Regions from separate parts of the Aerococcus mictus genome, predicted to be linked through region 1. Evidence: predicted binding sites of a transcription regulator. Region 1 holds the regulator's gene; the other holds the start of a gene.
The links. The regulator HrcA, encoded in region 1, represses chaperone genes, less so after heat shock. The targets are predictions, from matches to a motif close to TTAGCACTCNNNNNNNNNGAGTGCTAA.
Positions count from the first base shown of each region.

Region 2: the regulator HrcA is predicted to act here: its motif matches at 6,328-6,354, upstream of DBT49_RS01140 (co-chaperone GroES).

Region 1 covers NZ_CP132985.1:1,064,880-1,072,895, reverse strand. Annotated here, with positions in the region: gene grpE (nucleotide exchange factor GrpE) at 1-578, opposite strand, end outside; gene hrcA (heat-inducible transcriptional repressor HrcA) at 583-1,653, opposite strand; gene ribF (riboflavin biosynthesis protein RibF) at 1,961-2,917, opposite strand; gene truB (tRNA pseudouridine(55) synthase TruB) at 2,945-3,856, opposite strand; gene recQ (DNA helicase RecQ) at 3,871-5,661, opposite strand; gene DBT49_RS04980 (aldehyde dehydrogenase family protein) at 5,865-7,346, opposite strand; gene DBT49_RS04975 (ABC transporter ATP-binding protein) at 7,434-8,016, opposite strand, start outside.
Region 2 covers NZ_CP132985.1:242,139-250,154, reverse strand. Annotated here, with positions in the region: gene DBT49_RS01160 (acetamidase/formamidase family protein) at 1-835, opposite strand, end outside; gene purB (adenylosuccinate lyase) at 972-2,267, opposite strand; gene DBT49_RS01150 (adenylosuccinate synthase) at 2,878-4,164, shown strand; gene groL (chaperonin GroEL) at 4,294-5,922, opposite strand; gene DBT49_RS01140 (co-chaperone GroES) at 6,004-6,273, opposite strand; gene DBT49_RS01135 (redox-sensing transcriptional repressor Rex) at 6,894-7,538, opposite strand; gene DBT49_RS01130 (ABC-F family ATP-binding cassette domain-containing protein) at 7,773-8,016, shown strand, end outside.

The DNA of each region.
Region 1 (8,016 bases):
GATTCTTGACCGTCATCAGCAGGAACAGATGAAACGGATTGGTGGAAATTAGGATCAAATTTTTCACCTTTAGGATCAATCGTTTTTATTTCTTCATCATTAAAGGCACTTTGAATACTTTCCAATACCATTTCAATGCCGCGTTTCATACTGCGACTTGCTTCATCATCTGCTTCAATAGTCAAGGCCCGTTCTAAGTTATCAACTGCACCTAAGAGTTTTTCAGCTAAATGTTGGGAACGGTATTTAGCAGCATCTTGTCTTTCCTTATTATTTCTTCTTTGAATATTCTTAATTTCCGCAGATAAGCGAAGAATTTGATCATTTTTTTCTTCAAGTTCTTTCTTTATGCTTTGAAGTTCACTCTCTTTATCATTCTCATGGACTTCTTTATCTTCATCTGCGGTTTTATTTTTCTCATCATCAGCCAGGTGTTCTGACTCATTATCCTTATCGGCTTTATTATTTTGATTTTGTTTCAAATCTTGAGCCTTGTTTTTATCCTGGATAGACTTTTCATCTTCAGTTATATTTTCTGGGTCAACATCCTGATTGTTCTTATTATGAACTTTGCTCATCTGTTTACCCCTCCTCTTTATCATTTTTATAATATGAATCGATATAGTGATTGAGCTGTAGTCTCACACCTTGAAATAGTTGAGCCATTCGCAGGTAAGACATATTTTCTGGGCCGAGAATAGCCACAGAAATCGTTTGTTGATCATTATTACCACCAACAAAATTGGTAGCCATAATAGATAAATGATTGAGGCCATCAGCCTGCATGTCCTTACCTACCTTCACTTGAATCCCTTGATCACCAGGATCAATGAGTGTATCTAATAAGTTAGGATTAGCAAATAGACGATTTAAATTCTCTACCTGTTGGTAAGCATCACTTTGATAGAGATGATTATAGAGATTTGCCTTACCTTTAGCAAAGACGCGTGAAGCATCCATTTTTTTAAGTAAATCTTCGATTATACTTCCTTCATAAAGTAAGCGTCGAATTGATTCATCGAAATAGGACATATAGTTACTTTTAAGGCGTACAAGAACGCTAGGAAGACTTAAACCAATTAAATCACGGTTAATAATATTTGCCATATCCTCTAAGGCTTCCATAGATACACTGTCTGGCAAACGATAAATTTGCGTTTCCACTGTCCCTTCTTCTGTCACTAAGACAAGCATCACTTGCCGGCTAGTTACCGGTACAAAGCGAAAGCCAGCTAAGTGATAATGGTAAGCGTCAGGTCCTAAAGAAATCGCCACATAGTTCGTTAGCTCAGCTAAAAGTTCAGTTGAGCGATTAACGATTTCATCTAAGGCCAAGTAAGGTGATTGAAATATTTCACTCACCTTTTCATTTTCCGCTTCACTTAATCCACTATCGATAATTCCACCATTCTTGGGAAGAATATAATTAATGTAGAAACGATAGCCGGCTTCAGTGGGCACTCTTCCGGAAGACGAGTGCATCTTTTTAATCAAATCAAGTTTTTCAAGTTTTGCCATATCATTTCTAATAGTTGCAGAACTTGCCTCAAGGCCAGTCAGTTTTAGAATCGATTTAGAGCCAATCGGTTCTTCACTTTGACTATAGGCGTCAATAATTGCTTTTAAAACAATAATTTGTCTTTTACTTAACATCTTATCACCTCTTTTAGCACTTGACAGCTCCTTCTGCTAACATATCTATATACTAACATGGTTAAGTGCATATGTCAATAAAAGTCAAACTGTTTTTCAAAGAATTTCCTAGTCATTACAATTCCTATTTTGACCTTTAGCAAAACAATTTCATAGGTAATGTTAAAAGATAGCCCTTACTTAGTAATAACAGCTGGCAGTGATAACTTACTAGCGACTCAACCTTTACCTTGGATCGGTCCCTAGCCTCATACAAAAATGACAAAATAAAAAAAGTTGGCAAATCGACACCAACTTTTTAGAGAATTTAGTTTTGATAATTTTCATATTTTTGTAGACGACTTAGGCAGTCACTTTTATCTTGATTCAACTGTTCCACCATAGCCTCTACACTAGAGAATTTCTTTTCACCCCGTAAATATTCGTACCAAAATACCAGCATTTCTTCACCATAAATTTCTGACTCAAAATCAAACAAGTTAATTTCAATGGTCTTGTCATTATCATCACCAAAAGTGACATTATATCCAATGGAAGCCATCCCCCAGAATAGCTGATGGTTGATTTGACATTGAACCAAATAAACACCAACTTTGGGAATTAAAGTACTGGCCTGGGTATAGATATTAGCCGTTGGAAAGCCTAGGGTACGGCCTCGTTTAAAGCCGTTAATGACCAAACCACGGAAGAAATAAGGATAGCCCAGCGCCTGGTTAGCTTCTTCCAATGATCCCTCAGTTAGCTCCTTGCGAATCTGTTTGGAAGCAATTTTATTATTATTTTCATTCAATACGGGGACTTCAATAATTTTGAAGCGATCTTCAGCATAGTCTGGCAAGTTTTTCATATTAGCTATGGCTTTAGCTCCATAGGTATAATCAAAGCCCGCAACAACTACCTTAGCATTTAAGCCAACCAGATAATTATCAACGAAAGCTTTGGGGCTTTGATTAGAAAAGGCACTGGTATAATCAACTAAGTAAACCCGATCTACCCCAAAAGTCTCAAGTAAAAGCATCTTTTCTTGATTTTGCGTCAGGTATTTCATTTGATTAGGGTGAAGGTCTTGATTAACAATTAAAGGTGAAATATTAAATGTCATCACTGCTAATGGAAGCTTGCGTTTGAAGGCTTCCTTCCTTGCAGCTTTAATCACTGCTTGATGGCCACGGTGGACACCATCAAAAAAACCCAAAGCTAAAACGATGCCCTCATTATTTTTAAGATTCTGATCTATGGGATGATGAATGGTTATTACTTGCATAAGACACCTCATTGTTAAAGTCATCAGTTATATCAGCATTTTTAACGGTTTCATTTGTTCTTCATCACTGGGATGTTGTCCATAAATAGCCATGAGTCCTTGCTGGCCATAAAAAGCCACCGGCAATTGGTCTCGATATTCTTCGGCCAAATTATTTTTATTTAAAACCGCCCCGTTGCTGACGAGTTTTTCTAATTTGCCACTAATCTCAATATGAACTAAGTCTTGGATCAAAAAATCGATGGGAAAAATAAAATCATTTTTTCCTTGACTAATTTGATCTTCAATTTCAGATAAAGTAAAGCATTGTGATTGGGTAAAGGGGCTCGAGGCTATCCGACTAAGGTCAGTCATGGTCGCAGCATAGCCTAGTGCCTCTCCTAAGTCTGAAGCAAGGGTCCTCACATATGTCCCCTTGCCACACCGGACGCGAAAATTAAAACTTTGCACTTGCTGGCCTTGATCGTATCGGCAGGGCTTTATAAGGTCAAATTCATAGACATTAACCAGTCTTTTCGGGCGGTCAACCTTCTCACCATGGCGGGCATAGTCATATAACTTTCGACCGTTAACCTTAACAGCAGAATACATGGGAGGGACTTGAGTAATTGTACCTAACATGCTATCCATAGCTTTTTGAATAAGCTGTCCATCGACAGCTTCCTTCACAGGCGTTTGGCGAACAATTTTTCCGTCCAAATCTTCTGTTTCTGTTTGAAAACCTAAGGTAATTTCTCCTTGATAGACCTTTTCCTTATCAGTGATCCAATTAGCCATTTTTGTCGCCTTATTCACACAAATTGGCAATACGCCACTCACATTGGGATCCAAGGTACCGGTATGTCCCACCCGTCTGGTCTTTAACAATTTACGTAAGGCATTGACACAATCGTGACTAGTCATCCCTCTTTCCTTCCATAAAGGAATTATGCCATCCATGGCTTCACCTCCTATTATTTAATACTTACAAAATCTTCGATTAACTGACAGAAGTCATCTGCATATTTATCTGCCTTTACTGGACCTACCCCGCTAATATCAAGAAATTCATGATAGTTCTTAGGCTTTATTTCCACCATATCAAGAAGACTCTGGTTATTAAAAATAATATAGGCAGGAACATTTTCTTCACTAGCTAAACTATAGCGTAATTCACGAAGTGCTTCAAATAATTCTTCATCTTCTGGCGATAAATGATCAGTCAATGATTGAGCTTTCTGACTAGTCTTCGTTTTATTTTCTGATCGAATATAGGCAGATTCTTTAATATAAAGGCACTTATTTCCTTTTAGAATAGGTAGCGCCTTTTTCGTAAGGCTAAGTCCCTTATATTCATTAACCGCCAAGGCCCCTTCAGAAATTAATTGAGAAATAATATTCTTAATTGTTTGCTCATTCATGTCTTTTAACAAAGCATAGGTTGATAATTGGTCAAAATGTTTCTCTTTAATTTTTTGGAGTTTTTTACCTTTTAAAACATCTGTGACTAGGGTCATGCCATAAGGATAAGCCATTCTAACAATACAAGAGAGGATCATTTGTCCTTCTCGACTGACATCAACCTTTTTGACTTGCTGCAAACAATTGGAGCAATTTTGGCAATGGTCAGGAGCTTCCTGACCGAAGTAGGCTAAAATGTGTTGTCTCAAGCAGGAAGAGGTCGTTGCATAATTAATCATATCATTTAAGCGACCTTCACTAGTGGGATCATTGCTTTGACTAATTAAAAATTTAGCGGTCAAGATATCCTTGGGGCTGTAGAGAAGAATGGCTCTAGCCGGCAAGCCGTCTCTGCCTGCCCGGCCTGCTTCTTGGTAGTAACTCTCTAAATTAGTGGGCAAGTTATAATGGATCACCCGCCGAACATCAGGTTTATCAATTCCCATCCCAAAGGCATTGGTTGCTACAATGATATTAGTACGCTCATAGATAAAGTCATTTTGCGAAGCCATACGGTCTGCTGGGCTCATTCCCGCATGGTAAGCGCTCACCGGAAGGCCTTGGTCACTTAGCCATTCACTCAAACGATCAACAGTTTTTCGAGAAGAAGCATAAATGATAGCTGCTTCTTCTTTATCTATTAAATCCATTACAGTCTTCTTCTTTGATTCTGGTTCCATTACCTCAAAAGTCAGGTTGGGACGATCAAAGGAATTAATGAGGACATAGGGGTTCTCAAGAGCCAATTGATGAATAATATCCTGTTGAACCCGATTGGTAGCTGTGGCTGTAAAGGCACTGACAACCGGTCGGTGATTTAACAGACCAATAAAGTTAGCAATCTCTCTATAAGAGGCTCTAAAGTCGTGTCCCCATTGGGAAACACAGTGGGCTTCATCAATAGCTATTTGATCTAAGGGTAAGTCATTAGCTAATTGTAGAAAAGACTCGCTCTTTAACCTTTCTGGTGATATATAAATCAGCTTGACATGTCCAGAATTGATCCTTTCCAGGACAGCAAAATAATCCTCACTGGATAGACTGGAGTTTAGATAGACACTATGAATTCCATGTTCATTAAGACTATCTACTTGGTCCTTCATTAATGAGATTAAAGGAGAGATTACTAAAGTAATACCAGGTAAGATTAAAGCAGGTAATTGATAGCAAATTGATTTGCCTCCGCCAGTGGGTAGAATCCCCAAACTATCGCGACCAGCTAGAATACTCTCAATGAGTTCCTTTTGTCCGGGGCGAAACGTTTTATAGCCAAAATATTTTTCCAAAGCATGCTCAATTAGCATAGAAACCTCCCTCTCCATCACGTTTTTTTATTATAACAAATTTTCTAGAGGCTTAGGGATATTTCACCTTTAAGATGCAAAGAAAAAAGACTAGAAGTGCTACAACTTGTCTCTTTAACCAAGTGAAGTAGCACTTTCTAGTTCTTGTTGTTTTACTATTTAATTAGCTTTTCTAGGTCTGCATCGATCAACTTAGCCAATGATTAATACATTCCTGATCTGCCATCAGCTAAATTAATATAGATATTTTTTGCTTGGGTATAGGCATTGAGAATCATTTTATGAGTTTCTCGACCAATCCCTGAATCCTTGTAGCCCCCAAATGGTGCCCCAGCTTCAAAGCTATTATAGGTATTAATCCAAATTCGTCCCGTTCTTACTCCACGAGCTACCTTAAAGGCGGTATCTAAATTTTTAGTAAATACACCTCCTGCTAAGCCATAGTCACTATCATTAGCAATACGGATGGCGTCGTCGACGTCTTTAAATTTAATCACAGTAGCAACAGGGCCAAAAATTTCTTCTTGCGCCACCCGCATACTATTGTCTGCCAGAAGTAAGGTTGGTTCAAAGTAATAGCCCTTTTCAAGGTCTCCTTCTGAAGCTGAATGACCACCGGTAATAATTTCAGCTCCTTCATCTAAAGCTACTTGAATGTATTCGCTCACCTTTTGATGTTGCGCTTGACTAGCTTGGGCACCTAATTGGGTGTCCTTTTCCCAAGGCAAACCAACTTTCACCTTTTTAAATTCTTCTTTTAAGCGACCGATAAATTCATCATAAATCGATTCTTGCACTAAAATTCGTGATCCTGCTGAGCATACTTCCCCTTGATTGAATAAGATACCCAATTGAGCTCCTTCTAAGGCTTGTTCCATATCCATATCTTCAAAGAAAATATTGGCCGATTTTCCGCCTAATTCCAGGGTAGCTGGGATGAGGTTTTCAGCTGCTGAAATCCCTACTTGGCGGCCAACCGAAGTTGACCCGGTAAAGGCGATTTTATCAATATCTGGATGGTGTTGGAGGTATTCCCCACTCTTTGAACCGCTCCCAGTAATAATATTTAATACACCCTTTGGTAAGAGATCATTGATTAATTTAGCTAACTCTAAAACGCTTAGAGAAGTGGAAGAGGAGGGTTTTAATACAATGGTATCCCCCGCTGCTAAAGCTGGCGCTATTTTCCAGGCCGCCATTAAAAAAGGAAAGTTCCAAGGAATAATCTGGCCGACAACGCCAATTGGTTCCCGGAGAACCATGGATAAGGTATTGTCGTCTAACATTTTAAAACTATCTTCCTCGCTACGAATAACACTAGCGAAGTAACGAAAATGGTCAGCTGCTAAAGGAATATCAGCTCCTTGGGTTTCTCGAATCGGCTTACCATTATCCAGGGTTTCAATTAAAGCCAAACGCTCTTGGTTATCTTCGATAACATCTGCAATTTGATTAAGAGTTTTGGCTCTTTCTTTGACATCCGTTCTTCCCCATTTTGGAAAGGCTTGGCGGGCAGCAGCAACGGCTTGATTGACATCTTCCTCAGTGGCATCGGTAATTTCAGCTAATTTTTCGCCATTTGCTGGGCTATAATCTTCAATCGTGTCTTGCCCACTGCCATTAGTCCATTCACCATTGATTAACAATTGATAACGCTTTTCAAGTTTAAGGTCTTTAATATCCATTGTTATCTCCCTTCATCTCAGAATACAGTTAAAAATGTAATCTCAGTATACCTAAAAAGTGCTTTCATTAAAAGGATTTGGCTTTACTTAATTAGCTAATAATAACTCATCATTATTGAGACTTTCACCGACATTATGATGGAAGAGTTGTAGTAAGTCGTCAATACTACAATTTTCTTTCTCTTCTCCAGAGATATCAACAACTACTTGGCCATCATGAAGCATGATTAAACGATTGCCATAAGCTAGCGCATCATTCATATCATGGGTGATCATTAGAGTAGTCAGTTGATATTGGCTGACCAAGTCTTGGGTTAAAGACATTACCATTGCACTTGTGCGCGGATCTAAGGCAGCCGTATGCTCGTCAAGAAGTAATAGTTTTGGAGTTTGTAAGACAGCCATAAGTAAAGTTAAGACTTGACGTTGGCCCCCTGATAAGGAACTTACCCGTTCTTGCATCCGGTTTTCTAAACCCATGCCTAAGGTACTTAAACGGGAGCGAAATTCTTCGCGCATATCTTTTGTAATAGATGTTTGAAAGCTGCGCTTGTGTCCTCGCTTATAAGCAATGGCTAAGTTTTCTTCTACGCTAAGGGATTTCGCTGTGCCCATTTGTGGGTCTTGAAAGACCCGACTAATCATTTTTGCGCGTTTATAAGCTGGTAAA
Region 2 (8,016 bases), 820 kb from region 1:
GGTTAACGATCTGACAAGATTCTAAATAAGCGGCAATGGTCATGAACATACCAACCTTATTATAGGATAAGCCGGTTTGAGCCATGAGAAATTCTGCCATCCGGTCATTGGCTTGGACAACTGCGGTTTCAAAGTCTTCGCCGACGCCATAAGAATAATAAGCTTGGTCAGTTTCCACAAAAGGCGTTGGACAAGGGAAGGACTCAAGAACTTCAACGGTTAAGTCAACCGACCCACCGATCTCAACGCCACTGCCCCAAATCTCACCATCGCCCATGGCTGCATGCATGTCACCTAAAGCCAGGAGCGCTCCTTCGACTTCAACGGGCAGGTAAACCACAGAGCCTTCGGTAATTTGATTATTATCCATATTGCCACCATGTAAGTCAGGCAATCCAGTAGCCACCGCTTCGCCCTTGGGTGCTGTCCCGATCACACCAATCATCTTATGAACCGGGAAAGTTGCTCCGTAATAGTCAAAGCTTTTTTGGTCTTCGCTGACCTTACAGATGGCAGTCTCCTCTTCAGTAATTTCCTTGGAGAAATATTTGTTGAGCCCTGGAGAAGTCATAATAGCTCCTTGGGGATCTAAGTCAATGCTGTGAATAGTCACTTTCAGCACATTGCCTGGTTGAGCGCCTTCCACATAAATCGGACCAGTTGCTGGGTTAATTTCATTAAAGTCAATCCCAGAAATTAAGTCCTTTTCATCCTGGACACTGCCCTTGAAGCAATCCCAGACATCAACCTGCAAACGCTGGCCACTAGCTACCTTAGCAATGGGTTCATGGTTTTTGTCCATAGAGAACACATAGTGATCTTTTGTAATATGCATAAGCCTACCTCCAATATGTCTATTTAAGATTTGATATAGTCCTATCATCTCATATTGCTTATAAATAGTAAACGTTTTCAATAGCATATTAGAGGATAAGTGGAGAAGGAAAAAGCGATCATTTAAGAATAACCAACTAAGCTAATCCCAAACGTGCATAAATTTCATCCACTCGGCGCAAGTGATAAGCCGGATCAAAGGCATCATCAATGGCTGCTTGGTCAAGAGACTGGCGAATTTCCGCATTATTTTCGACTAAGCCTTTAAAATCAAGGCCTTGGTCCCAAGACTTAGCGGTTAGGGGTTGGACTAAATCATAAGCCGCCTCCCTAGAAAGACCTGCATCAATTAATTTTAACAGCACCCTTTGGGAGAAAATCAAATTATGGGTAGCCTGCATATTGCGCTTCATATTTTCTGGAAATACGGTTAGATTGGCTAGGATATTACCGAAACGATGGAGGATATAGTCCACTAAGATGGTGGTATCGGGTAAAATAATCCGCTCAGCTGAGGAATGAGAAATATCTCGTTCATGCCAGAGACTGACATCTTCCATAGCAGTCACTACATGACCGCGAATGACCCGGGCCAGCCCAGTAACATTCTCACTACCGATCGGGTTACGCTTATGGGGCATGGCGCTAGAGCCCTTTTGACCCGCAGCAAAGTATTCTTCCACTTCCCTTACCTCGGACTTTTGTAAGTGGCGGATTTCGGTCGCCATATTTTCCACTCCGGTAGCAATTAGGGCTAAGACTGAAATATATTCTGCATGTAAATCACGCGGGAGGACTTGGGTCGAAATCTCTTGGGCACGAATTCCTAAATGTTCACAAACATAGGCCTCCACCTGGGTGGGAACATTAGCAAAAGTCCCCACTGCACCAGAAATTTTTCCCGCTTCGACTCCCTTAGCTGCATGTTCAAAACGTTCACGATGACGCTTAAATTCACTATACCAACGGGCCACTTTTAAGCCAAAAGTTGTCGGCTCCGCATGAACCCCGTGCGTCCGCCCCATGCAGAGGGTGTTTTTATATTTGAGGGCTTGCTTTTTAAGAATCGCTAAGAAATCGTCTAAGTCTTGGCGGAGGAGGTCATTCACTTGCTTTAATTGGTAGCCATAAGCCGTATCCACCACATCGGTAGAAGTCAGACCATAATGGACCCATTTCTTCTCATCACCCAATGACTCTGAAACACAGCGGGTAAAAGCCACCACATCATGCTTGGTTTCAGCTTCAATCGCTAAAATACGGTTGACATCGAACTTGGCACGCTGACGAATCGCTTGGGCATCCTCTTGGGGGATTTCTCCTAATTCGGCCCAAGCTTCAACAGCTAAAATTTCCACTTCCAACCACGATTGGTACTTGTTCTCATCCGACCACAATTGTCCCATTTCTGGACGGGTATAGCGATTAATCATCTAATTTGACTCCTTTTCTGGCAGTTCTCTCTGCCTTGTGCTTCTTGCCTTCTGATGCGCTTGTCGCACTCTGTTTAGTTGAGTTCGGACGCCAGACTTGAAGTTGCTTCAGAAAATCCAACGCACAGTTTCCTGTGCTTATGGTATTTTCCTCCAGCAATTCATGTCTCTGACGGCGTTCTCACATCCTTACCAAACCTGCTCCAGTCACAGGACGAACGTCCATTTCAAAAACTGCCAACGCTCAGGCTAGCTGAGTTCGTACGCCAGCCTTGAAGTCACTTCAGAAAACTCCAACGCACAGGCGTGCTGTGCTTATGGTATTTTCCTCCAGTGATTCAAGTCTCTAACGGCGTCCTCACATCCTTTTAGCTGAGCTTATGACAGTTTTCTCCAATGATTTCGTCCTTCGTTGTGACTGTCGCACTCTTACTTTATAAATGTATGCTATTTTTTTAGGGCAAGCAAGGACTTTTTTTATTATTAAAAAGGTCAGAGCCTAAAAAAAGGTTTTCTTCAAAAAAAATTGCGGTATAATATTTTGGGTGTTATGCCACAAGCTAACATGATGAAGACATTATTAAGATCGAATAGATAAAGGAGAACGCATATGCCATCAGTTGTTGTTGTAGGTACTCAATGGGGCGACGAAGGAAAAGGGAAAATCACCGATTACCTCAGTAGCCAAGCCGATATTATTGCCCGTTACCAAGGCGGAGATAATGCTGGCCACACGATCCAATTCAACCAGCAAACTTTTAAGCTCCACCTCGTTCCCTCAGGAATTTTTTCAGAAGATAAACTGAGTGTGATCGGAAATGGCGTGGTTGTTAACCCTAAATCTTTACTTGAAGAATTGGCCTATTTGCGCCAAGCAGGAATCTCTTGTGAAAACCTCCGCATTTCTGAACGGGCTCAAGTGATCTTGCCCTACCATCAACTGATCGACCGCTTGGATGAAGAACGTAAAGGCGACAATAAGATCGGTACTACCCAAAAAGGGATAGGTCCCGCCTATATGGATAAAATTGCCCGTAATGGTATCCGGATGGCTGACCTCATTGACCCCGAAACTTTCGCGGAAAAGTTATCTGTACAAATTCAAATCAAAAACGAACTCTTAACCAAGGTATATGACGAAGAACCATTAGACTACGACACCATCTACCAGGAATATCTAGCATATGGCCAAAATCTGAAAAAATATGTCACGGATACTTCCTTATTGATGAATGATGCCTATGACCAAGGGGAAAACATTCTTTTTGAGGGGGCCCAAGGGGTCTTACTGGATATTGATCATGGGACCTATCCCTTCGTGACTTCCTCTAACCCCATTGCCGGTGGTGCTACAGTCGGTTGTGGGATTGGACCAAGCAAAATCAATACGGTTATCGGAGTGATGAAGGCCTATACCTCTCGAGTAGGTGACGGTCCCTTCCCAACCGAATTGCATGATGCTATTGGGGACCGCATCCGTGAAGTTGGCCATGAATATGGTACCACTACAGGTCGTCCGCGCCGGGTAGGTTGGTTCGACGGGGTGGTGACGGCCCATGCTCGCCGGGTTTCTGGTTTAACCAAACTTTCCTTGAACTGTTTAGACGTCTTAACTGGCCTGGATGAAATCAAGGTCTGTGTAGGCTATCAAACCCCTAATGGCCAAGTATCCAAATCTTACCCCGCTAACTTGCGCTACCTAGCTCAATGTCAACCCATCTATGAAAGTTTACCTGGCTGGGAAGAAGACATAACTAGCTGTCAAGACTTTGACCAACTTCCTGAAAATGCTAAAGCTTATGTCCGTCGCATCAGTGAAATCGTAGGGGCCCCCATTGCCACAGTGTCAGTAGGACCTGACCGGACCCAAACCTTAATCTTAGATAATATTTGGTAAAAACGATAAAGAGAAAAAGTAAGCTCTGACTGAGGAAAATTTCCTTAATCTGAGCTTACTTTTTTTTGTGAAAAAGCGCTTGGGAAATTCCCAAGCGCTTTTCAATCTTTATCCTATTCAGTTTTCGGATTAATACATCCCTGGTGCGCCTGCTCCTGCAGCTGCATCATTTCCTGCATTTTCTTCTGGATGGTCAGCAACAACTGCTTCAGTAGTTAAAATCAAACCAGCTACTGAGCCTGCATTTTGTAAAGCAGAACGTGACACCTTGGTTGGGTCAACCACACCATCAGAAATCATGTCTACCCATTCACCGCTAGCAGCGTTGTAACCAACACCTTGGTCTTTATCGTGAATGTGTTCTACAATGACAGAACCTTCTAGACCAGCATTTTCAGCGATTTGACGTAGTGGGGTTTCGAGGGCACGAACCACGATGTCTGCACCAGTTTGTTCGTCACCTTCTAAGGAGTCAACGACTTCTTTCACCTTGTCTTGGATATTCATGAAAGCAGTACCACCACCAGCTACGATACCTTCTTCAACCGCAGCACGAGTAGCGTTTAAAGCGTCTTCGATACGTAATTTACGTTCTTTTTGTTCAGATTCGGTGGCTGCACCTACGCGAACAACGGCAACCCCACCAGCTAATTTAGCAAGACGTTCTTGTAATTTTTCACGGTCATAGTCAGAAGTAGTTTCTTCAATTTGTTTTCTGATATGAGCCACACGTTGTTCCAATTGTTCCTTGTTACCCTTACCTTCAACAATGGTGGTATCGTCTTTAGTAATGGTTACACGGGCAGCTTGACCTAATTGATCAATGCTGGTGTCTTTCAATTCAAGACCTAAGTCTTCAGTAATGACTGTACCACCGGTAAGAACAGCTAAGTCTTCTAATTGTTCTTTACGACGGTCACCAAAGCCAGGCGCTTTCACAGCAACAACATTGAAGGTTCCACGAATTTTGTTCAAGACTAAAGTAGGAAGTGCTTCACCTTCAACATCGTCAGCCACTAATAATAAGGATTTACCTTGTTGTACGATTTGTTCTAATAATGGAAGGATATCTTGGATATTAGAAATCTTCTTATCAGTGAGCAGGATGTAAGGATCATCGAGAACAGCTTCCATCTTATCGTTGTCGGTTACAAAGTATTGGGATAAGTAACCGCGGTCAAATTGCATCCCTTCAACAACGTCTAAGGCAGTGTCCATGGATTGTGATTCTTCAATGGTAATGACACCATCTTGGCCTACTTTTTCCATAGCGTCAGCAATTAATTGGCCTACTTCTTGGTCGCCGGAAGAAATTGCCGCAACGTTAGCAATGGATTCTTTAGCATTCACTGGAACAGAAATTTCTTTCAAAGCTTCTACTGCCTTGCGGATAGCTTGATCCATCCCACGACGAATGCCCACAGGATTTGCCCCTGCTGTCACATTTTTGAAACCTTCATGGACGAGGGCTTGGGTTAGGATAGTAGCGGTAGTTGTCCCGTCACCAGCAACATCATTAGTCTTAGAAGCGACTTCAGAAACTAATTTAGCTCCCATGTTTTCAAAGTGATCTTCTAATTCAACGTCTTTAGCAATGGTCACCCCGTCATTGGTGATTAATGGGGACCCATAGCTACGTTCTAGGACAACGTTACGTCCCTTAGGCCCTAAGGTCACTTTCACGGTATTGGCTAATTTATCAATACCTTCTACTAAAGATTGTCTTGCATCACTTGAATATTTAATATCTTTGGCCATTCTATCTATCTCCTATTCTAAATCTAAGCATGATCGAGAATTCAATGTTTTTTATGTTGATTGTCGAAGTTCAGTCAATGATTATTCAACTACAGCAGTTAAATCTTTTTCTTTAATGATGAGGTAATCTTCCCCTTCATAGCGGATTTCGCTTACTGCGTATTTTTCAAAAATAACTTGGTCGCCCACTTTAACTTGAGGGGTGTAATCATCAGTAGCATCAGCAACAGCTACCACTTGACCTACTTGAGGTTTTTCTTTAGCAGCAGATGGTAAAACGATACCAGAAGCAGTTTTTTCTTCCTCTTCTTGGACTTGAATAATCACACGTTCATTTAACGGCTTTAACATTTAAAATATCCCTCCAAATTTCACATACTAATTAATAACACTTTTAATGATTTGTTAGCACTCATCATCTCCGACTGCTAACTTACAATATTTATAGTAAAACATTTCCAGATATAAATCAAGTAATTCGTTGACTTTTTTTGACCTTTTTTCTTGTTATCACTTTAAAAATATAAAATATCATTTAAAAAGTATATATATCTTTGAAATTAGGAAATTGAGATAGATTAAACTCTTTGCACTTTCATTTTTACTATTGATGAGTAATGTTTTGATAGCATTTATTTGATAAATAGCGTTGAGCAGTAGTGGCGCTTTGAATGAGGTAGTTAGCCATGAATAAGCAAGCGATGTGAATTACGTTTAGTAGGCATTAGCCGTACTAAACGTTTGAAGTTCGCTAAGCGAGAGACCTCGGCTCGAGCCGATGCCATGGCTTTTCAACGACCAAAATTCAAAAGCAGAACGAATGCTCATCAATAGCATTTAAAAGAGAAGCAAAATTTTCTATAAAAACTGATGACAAGAAAAAGCCCTCCATTAAGAGGGCTTTACTAAGCGACTGACATAAGTTAGACCTGATCGTCTGACCAGTTTCTAGCTAACTTTTGCTAGTTCTACTAATTTTTCTTTTTATTGTTGCCATTTCGATTACCGATATAGTAAATCAGGGTTTGCAACTCATTGGCTAAATCGACGTTTTGGACATGAATATCTTCAGGAACATCTAAAACCACCGGCGTAAAGTTCAAGATGCCTTGAATACCGGCTTCACCTAATTCACTCACGGTATCTTGAGCGACTTTTTCCGGAACGGTCATAATAGCAATCAGAATTTCCATTTCTTGAATCCGTTCCTTTAATTCACTCATAGGGTAAACCGGTACCCCACTATGGACGGTTCCTACAATCTCAGGATTAATATCAAAGGCCGCCCCAATCCGGATATTATTGGTCCGTTTAAAGTTATAATTTAATAAGGCGTTCCCTAAATTACCGACCCCGATTAAAGCCACTGTGGTGAGGCGGTCTTGGTAGAGTTGGCGACTAAAGAAGTCCAATAGAGCTTCAACATCATAGCCATAACCACGCTTCCCTAGGGCACCAAAATGTGAGAAATCCCGGCGAATAGTGGCGCTGTCCACTTTGATCGCCTCACTGAGTTCGCTGGAAGAAATCCGTGTCTTACCCATATTCTTAAAATTATGCAAGTAACGGTAATAAAGCGGTAACCGCCTAGCCGTTGCACGTGGAATTTCCTTCATGTTTCCACTCCTTTTCACAAGATATCAAATACATTTTATCACCTAAATCATAAAATGGAAAGAACTTTGTGAAAAATCACATAAATCTTTTCTGCTAATTTTCATTAATTTTAAAACTTTGTGAATAATCCCGCCCCTTTCTAAGGGAAAGTTCACAAAGTCAAAAAATATCTGTCGATAAAATATGATACACTAGTGAAGACAATAATAAACGATTTAGGAGGAAAGGATCCAATGATTGTATTACAAGGATCAAAACTCATGCGACGTTTTGGCTCCGATATTCTTTTCCAAGATGTCCAAATGACCATCCAAGATAATAGTCGTACTGCCTTAGTCGGGCGAAACGGCACCGGCAAATCCACCCTACTCAAAATCTTAGCAGGCATTGAAGAACCTGACCAAGGGCAAGTCACCCGGGCTAAGGGTAAGACCATTGCCTACATGGACCAACATGCCGCCATTGAAAACAGTCAAC